Regions from separate parts of the Paenibacillus sp. KACC 21273 genome, predicted to be linked through region 1. Evidence: predicted binding sites of a transcription regulator. Region 1 holds the regulator's gene; the other holds the start of a gene.

Region 1 (4,479 bases):
GTGAAACAAAACTTACGTAATCTGCTTCCTAACTATGAAGAACGGGAACCGCAGAATCGTATGTTTGAAGAAGTGATCAAAGCGATGACCGATGATAAGCATCTATTGATCGAAGCAGGAACAGGAACAGGCAAATCGCTAGGGTACTTATTACCTTCGATTTATCATAGTGTCAAAGAAAACGATCGTGTCATGGTAAGTACGCATACGATTAACTTGCAAGAACAGTTGCGAGAACGCGATATTCCATTATTGACTCAAGTTGTTCCATTTGCATTTCGTGCTGCCGTATTCAAAGGACGCCAGCATTATTTGTGTCTGCGCAAATTTGAGCATAAAATAAATACAAAAGAATTTCAAAGCCCTAAAGAAGATGTATTGATTGCAGCTCAAATGATTGTCTGGTTAAATGCGACAGAAACTGGCGATGATGAAGAACTCAATATGGGTAATCGTGGTGCTGACTTCTGGGAAACGGTAGCCAGTGATACCGATTCTTGTCTGGGTCGTGCATGTCCATGGTTCCGCAAATGTTTTTACCATCGTGCGAAGCATGAAGCAGGTACAGCAGATGTAGTCATTACCAATCACTCGAAATTATTTACCGATGTCAAAGCAGGGCATCAATTGTTACCTGCTTATGATCGCTTGGTTATTGATGAAGCACATCATCTAGAAGATGTTGCAGGTAAGCACTTGGGTATGCATATGAAATATTTCACATTGGTTCATCCACTGTTAAGATTGTTCAAAGACAGCAAAAATGGTCAGTTAGCGATTTTGCGTCAACAATTAGGTTCTTCTGGCAATGAACGTGGTATGGATTGGGCGATAGCGATTGATAATCTATATCCTGAAATTGTAGATGTCAAAGAAAACTGGGATAAATTAAGTGAGTTACTATTTGCTTTGTTACCTCAGCGTAGTGATGCCGCTCCTGGTGAAGCCGGGCAGTTCACGCTTCGACTTTTACCGGAAAAGCAACCGACCGAATGGAATGTGATTACAGAGCTTGAGAATCAGATTCATATCGGCCTTAGTCAGTTGATTCGTAAAGGCGAGCAAGTGATGAATCAGATCAAAGACAGCGATGAGCAGTTAGGCACAGATAGTCTGGTAACAGATGTGTCGGGTCTATTCAAAGACTTAACAGTGGTACGAGATGATCTGCGTCAATTTGTGAAGCTGGAAAGTACAGATACAGTCTACTGGTATGAAGCTAATGGGAATTACCGTAGCAAGTCTTTACAGATGTATGCTGTACCGGTTGATGTGAGCAAGCAATTGAAAGAGTACTTTTTTGATAAAAAGAAAAGTATTATTTTGACATCAGCTACTTTATCAATAGAAAAGAAATTTCAATATATGATTGAACAGTTAGGGCTTGTAGAAGCGGAAAAAGAAGGTCGATTGATGACTGAACAGTTATCTTCACCTTTCAATTATCGTGAGCAATCGCTGTTGTTAATTCCGCGCGATTTTCCAAGTGTCAAAGGCAGTGTTGGTGATGCGTTCTTTGTAGATACGTTAGCGAACTCATTAGCGGAGACTGCCAAAGCGACCAATGGACGAATGATGGTGTTATTTACCTCTTATCGGATGCTCAAGCAGGTGTATGAGCCATTGAAAGAGAAGTTATCACATAGCGATATTGCAGTATTTGGACAAGGGGTCGATGGAGGAAGTCGTACCAAGCTCACTCGAAGATTCCAAGAGCGTTCCGCTTCGGTGTTACTGGGTACAAGTAGCTTCTGGGAAGGGGTCGATATTCCAGGCGAAGCGTTAACCTGTCTGGCGATCGTACGTTTACCTTTTCAACCGCCTAATCATCCACTGCTTGAAGCCAAAAGTGAACGGCTGAAAAAAGAAAAGAAAAATCCATTTATGAAATTATCTGTACCGCAAGCAGTTATCCGTTTCAAACAAGGTTTTGGTAGATTAGTACGGACATCTAGTGATCGGGGAATCGTTATTGTCTATGACACTCGTGTGATCGAGTCCTATTATGGCAAGCATTTTCTATATTCATTGCCCGGTCCCAAAATGGAACATATGCCGACAGAGCAGATGGTACCCCGTATTACAGAATGGCTTAGCCAGGCCGAACCTGAAAAGGAAACTGTAAATCAAGAGGGGGAGCAAGCATGAAATCCGACAAAATATCAGAAGCAGTCGTGCGAAGACTACCTGTATACCTTAGATATCTGAACGAACTTCACACACGTGAAGTTCCTACAGTGTCTTCGCAAGAACTGGGACAAAAATTAGACTTGAATCCAGCACAAATTCGCAAAGATTTAGCTTATTTTGGAGATTTTGGACGTAAAGGGATCGGTTATGATGTATCGTATTTGATTGAGAAAATACGTCATATTTTAAAATTAGATCAACAAATCAATGTGGCACTTGTAGGCGCTGGTAATCTAGGGCATGCCCTTTCTAACTATAATATGTATCTAAAAGAAACAATGAAAATCGTAGCTGTGTTTGATTCCAACGATTCGAAAGTAGGCTCTTTAATCAATACATTAGTCGTACAGCCTATTGATGAACTTGGAATTACAGTCAAAGCGAGAAGTATTCGTATCGGAATTGTTACAGTGCCTAATGTTGAAGCACAGCGTGTAGCAGATCAGTTAATTGAAGCAGGGGTCGAGGCTATTTTGAACTTTGCACCGATTATTTTGAAAGCTCCACCGCATATTCGTGTGCATACTGCTGATTTTACAACGGATTTATTAAGCCTTGCCTATTATCTGGAAGATGGAAAGGAACATGAAACTAATGAATAACACCTCGAACAAATGGGTCATCAAAAACGGTATGTTTGCTGTAATGAGCGAAGAGAAATCAATGCTTTTTGGACATATGGTGATTGAAGATGGATGGATTACGTATCTTGGAGAAGAAGAACCTGTGATCGAAGAAGACACAACCGTAGTGGATGGCAATCATTTGTTCTTTATTCCGGGTCTAGTCAACAGTCATGGTCATGCAGCGATGTCGTTGTTACGTGGATATGGAGATGATCTTGCTCTACAAGTATGGTTACAAGAAAAAATGTGGCCGATGGAAGCGAAATTTACAAGTGACGATGTGTACTGGGGAACTGCTCTGTCTGTATTAGAAATGTTAAAAGGCGGTACAACTACATTCCTCGATATGTATGATCGCTCAGAACGTGTAGCCGAAGTGGTAGAACAATCGGGTATGCGTGCAGTATTGATGCGTGGTGTAATCGGCTTGTGTTCAGAAGAAGAACAAAAGCAAAAGCTAAAACAATCAATCGACTTTGCACGTGATTGGCATGGTCAAGCGAATGGACGTATTACAACGATGATGTCTCCACATGCACCGTATACTTGTCCACCTGCATACATCGAACAATTTGTACAAGCAGCTCATGATTTGGATTTGCCGCTGCATACACATATGTCTGAGACACTAGCAGAAGTTCAATTAAACGTTACAGATTATGGATTACGTCCTGTAGCTCATTTGGAGAAATTAGGATTTTTCACTCGTCCAGCATTGTTAGCGCATGCTGTTCATTTGAATGATGAAGAGATCGAAGTGCTTGCTGAGAATAAAGTAGCGATTTCTCATAACCCGGGTAGTAACCTCAAATTAGCAAGTGGTGTAGCACGTGTACCTGATCTGTTGCGTGCAGGCGTTGTTGTGTCTTTGGGAACAGATGGCCCGGCAAGTAATAACAATCTGGATATGTTTGAAGAAATGCGTTTGGCTGCTCTTATTCATAAAGGAGTATCCGGCGATCCAACAGCTGTGCCTGCATTAGAAGCATTGAAAATGGGTACTGAATACGGTGCAAGATCTGTATTTTTGAATGATGTAGGTACATTCGCTGTAGGAATGAAAGCTGATATTACAGCACTTAATGTAGATCAACCGCATTTCTTACCACGTACTGATTTTATTTCACATACAATCTATTCTGCATCTGCTAAAGATGTATTGCATGTCTGGGTAGACGGTAAGCAATTGATCAAAGACGGTATATCATTAACATTGGATGAAGAAAAAATTCGTCATGAAGCCCAAAGTGCTTTTGAAGGTTTGCTTAAACGCTAACTGGAAGTCGACAGGAAAGGATGGCGTGTTTTGCGAAATTTGGGAAGTGGCAAGTGGATTGCAATCATTATCGTTGTAGTAGGATTGCTGATTTTAGGTGTAAATCAATTTTATGTGCATGTAATGGCAAAGCCATGGAGTAAAGAACAACTGGCTATTAACAGCGCACAGGAAAAAGCGGATATTGTATCTGTGACGCGTACGTTCAATTCCGTCTGGACAGATAGTTCAACGTATTGGGTTGTAGAAGGTAAAAATACAGCACAAGAAGATCTAATGGTCTGGGTCAAATTTAATATAGACGGTTCGGTAGCAGAAGGAGCTAATGCAGTGCATGTTGAGAAAACAGCAGGTACAGTATCCTATCAAGCCGCCACCGATCTTTTG
Region 2 (4,479 bases), 2.1 Mb from region 1:
ACATTCTTATCATAAAAAAGATTCGTTTTTGGAAAAACACAATCTGTGTTTGATATATCTATTGGATTTAGTTGCAGAATTTGCTGTACCACTCTTTTGCCAAACACAATCGCTTCAGATAATGAATTACTAGCTAATCGATTCGCTCCATGAATACCTGTAGAAGATACTTCACCACAAGCAAACAAGCGCTGCACACTGGTCGCTCCTTGCAGATCTGTTTTGATCCCACCCATCATATAATGAGCAGCTGGTGCTACGGGTATCCAATCTTGAGCAAGCTGTAGACCATAACTCATACAGGTCTCATAAATCGTTGGAAAACGGTGTTTTAATACTTCTTCTGTCTCATGTGTAATATCCAGATATACAAAAGCACTATCTTCTTTTTCCATTTCACTAATAATCGCTCTAGCTACAATATCGCGTGGCGCTAATTCTAGTAATGGATGATAATTTTTCATAAAAGCTTCGCCTTTGCGATTCCGTAAAATCGCCCCTTCTCCGCGCAACGCTTCTGAAATTAGAAACCGTGGTGCACCAGGATAACACAAAGCTGTCGGATGAAATTGAATAAATTCCATATCTCGCACCTGTGCTCCTGCACGATAGGCCATCGCTACTCCATCACCTGTAGCCACATCTGGGTTCGTTGTATATTGATATAATTGTCCGCTACCACCTGAACAAATCACTGTTGCTTCTGCTTGTACGTAGATCAGACTACCATCCGGTTGTTTGACGATAACGCCTTTACATTCATTGTGCTCTGTTATGAAATCAATAGCGAAATGTTCATCCCAGACTTCAATTCGAGGATGTTCAGCTACATGTTGAGATAGCGCTCGAACAATCTCATACCCTGTAGAATCACCATTGGCATGTAAAATACGACGATGACTATGCGCACCTTCTCTGGTCAACTCTAACTGCCCATCAATCGTATCAAATAAAGTTCCCAACCTTATCAGTTCTTGTACCCCTGCTGGCCCTTCTTGTACAAGCACATCTACGGCAGATGAAGAACAAAGCCCTGCTCCTGCCAGCAATGTATCTTGACGATGATATAGAGGAGAATCATCAGTGGATATTACTGCCGCAATCCCGCCTTGTGCATAACGGGTATTGCTTTCTAACAGCGATTTCTTAGTGATCATAAGAACGTGCTTATATTCACTTGCCAAAATAGCAGCAAATAACCCTGCAATTCCTGAACCTATAATAATAACATCTACTTGTTTGTGAATATATTCACTCAAATGATAATCGATCAGGCGATTTGGGATCATTATGGTTTCCTCTCAATCGTTCAAGATGAAGATACTTGTAGCATCCGTTCTAACGAAACACGAGCTTGATCAGCAACAACAGGCGGTACATAAATTTGTGGTTTCATATGTTCAAGACAATTCACTAATTTTTTTAAATTGTTCACTTTCATATTCGGGCATACTAAATATTTACTAGCAAAACGAAATGTTTTATCTGGACTATCTTTACGAAGCTGATAACCTGTACCGTCTTCTGTACCTACAATAAACTCCTGACAAGGCGATTCTTTGCAATATTTAATAATCGCTGTTGTACTGCCCACAAAGTCTCCTAAAGCTACCACATCTGGGCGACATTCAGGATGAACTACAAATTCAGACTGAGGGTATTTGGCTTTCATCTCCATCACGTCTTTGACTGTTAACATATCATGAGTATTACAGTAGCCTTCCCAGATAATCATTTTTTTGTCTGTATGCTGTTGTACATAATGCCCTAAGTTTTTATCAGGTACCCAGATAATTTCATCGGAATCTACAGATTGAATTACTTTAACAGCATTAGCAGAAGTACAGCAGATATCGGTTTCGGCTTTAATTTCAGCAGACGAATTGATATACGTTACTACTTTGGCATTGGGATGCTTTTCCTTTAAGCGACGCAATCCATCGACATTGACCATATCCGCCATCGGACAACCTGCACGTTCATCAGGAATAATCACTGTTTTGTTAGGTGCTAGAATCTTAGCACTTTCACCCATAAAATGAACTCCACAAAATACAATCGTATCGGCTTCAGTCTGAGCCGCTTTTTGCGCTAGCAAAAAAGAATCACCACGGAAATCAGCTACTTCTTGAATCTCATCTCGTTGATAATAATGAGCCAAAATAATTGCATTACGTTCTTTTTTTAATTGTAAAAGACGTTCCCTGAGCTCTGCATCCCGTTCTGCTTTCTTTTCTAGTGCTAACGCTTCCATCGTAATCGCTCCTTTTCATTGTTTGAGATTCATTTCACAATGTTAGACAGACAAGTAGGTTCTAGGTCAGTAGAAGATTGCTACTTAGAGAGTTTGTGAAAAATATCCCGTACTACAGTATAAGTTGTGTCTAATTTGTGATCAATGTTCAACCAATAATGTACACAATCCTATAGTCACTTGTCAATCAGTGAATTAGAGCAGGGATTTCATGACACACAAAAAAGCCCGAAGATCATTATGATCTTCGGGCTTTGATATTTGTTGCATCTGTCGTATTGATTAAGAAGTAGGTGTGCTTCCACCTGTTCCATTTGGTCCACGATCTTCGCCAGGACCATTGGTAGGGCTGTTCGGAATATCTCCGTCTTTACCTAATCCAGGTGTAGATGGAGTGTTGTCTTTTTCCAAACTTAAAGAACCGCCGATTGTATCTACAGTAGGTTCGCCACCTTCTGGTGTTTCCCCTGAACCGCTTGTGTTACCATCACCATTTGTATCACTTAAAGATCCAGTTTCAATCAATTCTTTGATTTGTTCTAGATCCAATGTTTCTACTTCAAGCAATGTTTGAGCGATCAAATGCATTTCTCTTGAATGTTTTTGCAATAATTCGCGACAACGTTCGTAAGATTCCGTAATAAAACGGTGCATTTCTTGATCGATCTCATAAGCGATTTTATCACTATAGTTTTGCTCGTGTCCGATATCACGACCCAAGAATACTTGACCTTGAGCAGTACCGAATTGCATCGGTCCAAGCTTCTCACTCATACCATATTCAACGATCATGCTACGTACGATACTTGTTGCTTGTTGGAAATCACTATATGCTCCAGTACCAATCTCGCCGATAAATAATTCTTCAGCAACACGTCCACCAAGCAATCCAGTAACTTTATCCAACAATTCTTGTTTCGTTACAAGCATACGGTCTTCTTTAGGAAGCATAATAACATACCCGCCAGCACGTCCACGCGGTACGATTGTTACTTTGTGTACCATATCCGCATGCTCCAAGAAATAACCGACAATCGTATGACCCGCTTCATGATAAGCAACGATGCGTTTTTCACGATCACTAATAACACGACTACGTTTTTCTGTACCTACGATGATACGGTCAATCGCTTCATCAACCTCAGTCATCGAAATATCACGACGATTACGACGTGCAGCAAGCAATGCTGCTTCGTTCATCAAGTTCTCCAGATCTGCACCTGTAAAACCTGTTGTACGTTTCGCAATTGTATCCAATCTTACGTTAGACGTAAGTGGTTTGTTACGTGAGTGAACTTTCAGTACTGCTTCGCGACCTTTCACGTCTGGACGATCAACCGTAATTTGACGGTCAAAACGACCTGGACGTAACAATGCAGGGTCCAAAATATCCGGACGGTTAGTTGCAGCTACGATAATAATACCTTCGTTCGCTCCAAAACCATCCATTTCAACAAGGAGTTGGTTCAACGTTTGTTCACGTTCGTCATGACCGCCACCAAGACCTGCGCCCCGTTGACGACCGACTGCATCAATCTCATCAATGAAAATAATACATGGTGCATTTTTCTTCGCATTTTCAAACAAATCACGTACACGCGACGCACCGACACCGACAAACATTTCCACGAAATCAGAACCGGAAATGCTGAAGAACGGAACGCCTGCTTCTCCTGCTACTGCACGAGCAAGCAATGTTTTACCTGTACCCGGAGGACCTACAAGAAGTACACCTTTAGGAATACGAGCTCCAACTGCGTTAAACTTACGTGGATCTTTAAGGAAATCAACAACTTCGACGAGTTCTTGTTTCTCTTCGTCAGCCCCTGCTACATCCTCAAATGTAATTTTTTTCTTCTCTTCGTTATACAAGCGAGCACGACTCTTACCAAAGTTCATCACTTTGCCGCCGCCACCCTGAGCTTGATTGAAAAGGAAGAAGAATAGAATAAACATGATCACAAGCGGTATCATCGAAGTGATAAATGACAACCAAATACTGTCGCCTTCCATCGGCTTGATGGTTACTTGTGTACCCCCATTGTCACTAGCTGTTTCGATCTCGTTGATCGCCGCATCAGTGGCAGGGATGTAAGAAGAAAACGCATTAGATTTAGCATCTGCTGGTTTATTTTTGTATTCACCTGTAACCAAATAGGCATAGTTATCAAACTGAACCGTAACAGAGGAGACATTACCAGCAGCAAGTGCTGCTTTAAGCTGAT

The links. The regulator Rex, encoded in region 1, represses fermentation and respiration genes when NADH is low (regulators of the CRP and FNR family bind a similar motif). The targets are predictions, from matches to a motif close to TTGTGAAATATTTCACAA.
Region 2: nadA (quinolinate synthase NadA) is a predicted target of Rex. The motif match lies at 2,277-2,294, and genes of this name have one in related genera.

What each region holds. Positions count from the first base shown of each region.
Region 1 is NZ_CP117876.1:2,031,310-2,035,788, forward strand. Features, by position in the region: gene dinG (ATP-dependent DNA helicase DinG) at 1-2,148, shown strand, start outside; gene PQ460_RS09245 (redox-sensing transcriptional repressor Rex) at 2,145-2,792, shown strand; gene PQ460_RS09250 (amidohydrolase) at 2,785-4,092, shown strand; gene PQ460_RS09255 (cell wall elongation regulator TseB-like domain-containing protein) at 4,123-4,479, shown strand, end outside.
Region 2 is NZ_CP117876.1:5,299,882-5,304,360, forward strand. Features, by position in the region: gene nadB (L-aspartate oxidase) at 1-1,289, opposite strand, end outside; gene nadA (quinolinate synthase NadA) at 1,310-2,254, opposite strand; gene ftsH (ATP-dependent zinc metalloprotease FtsH) at 2,537-4,479, opposite strand, start outside.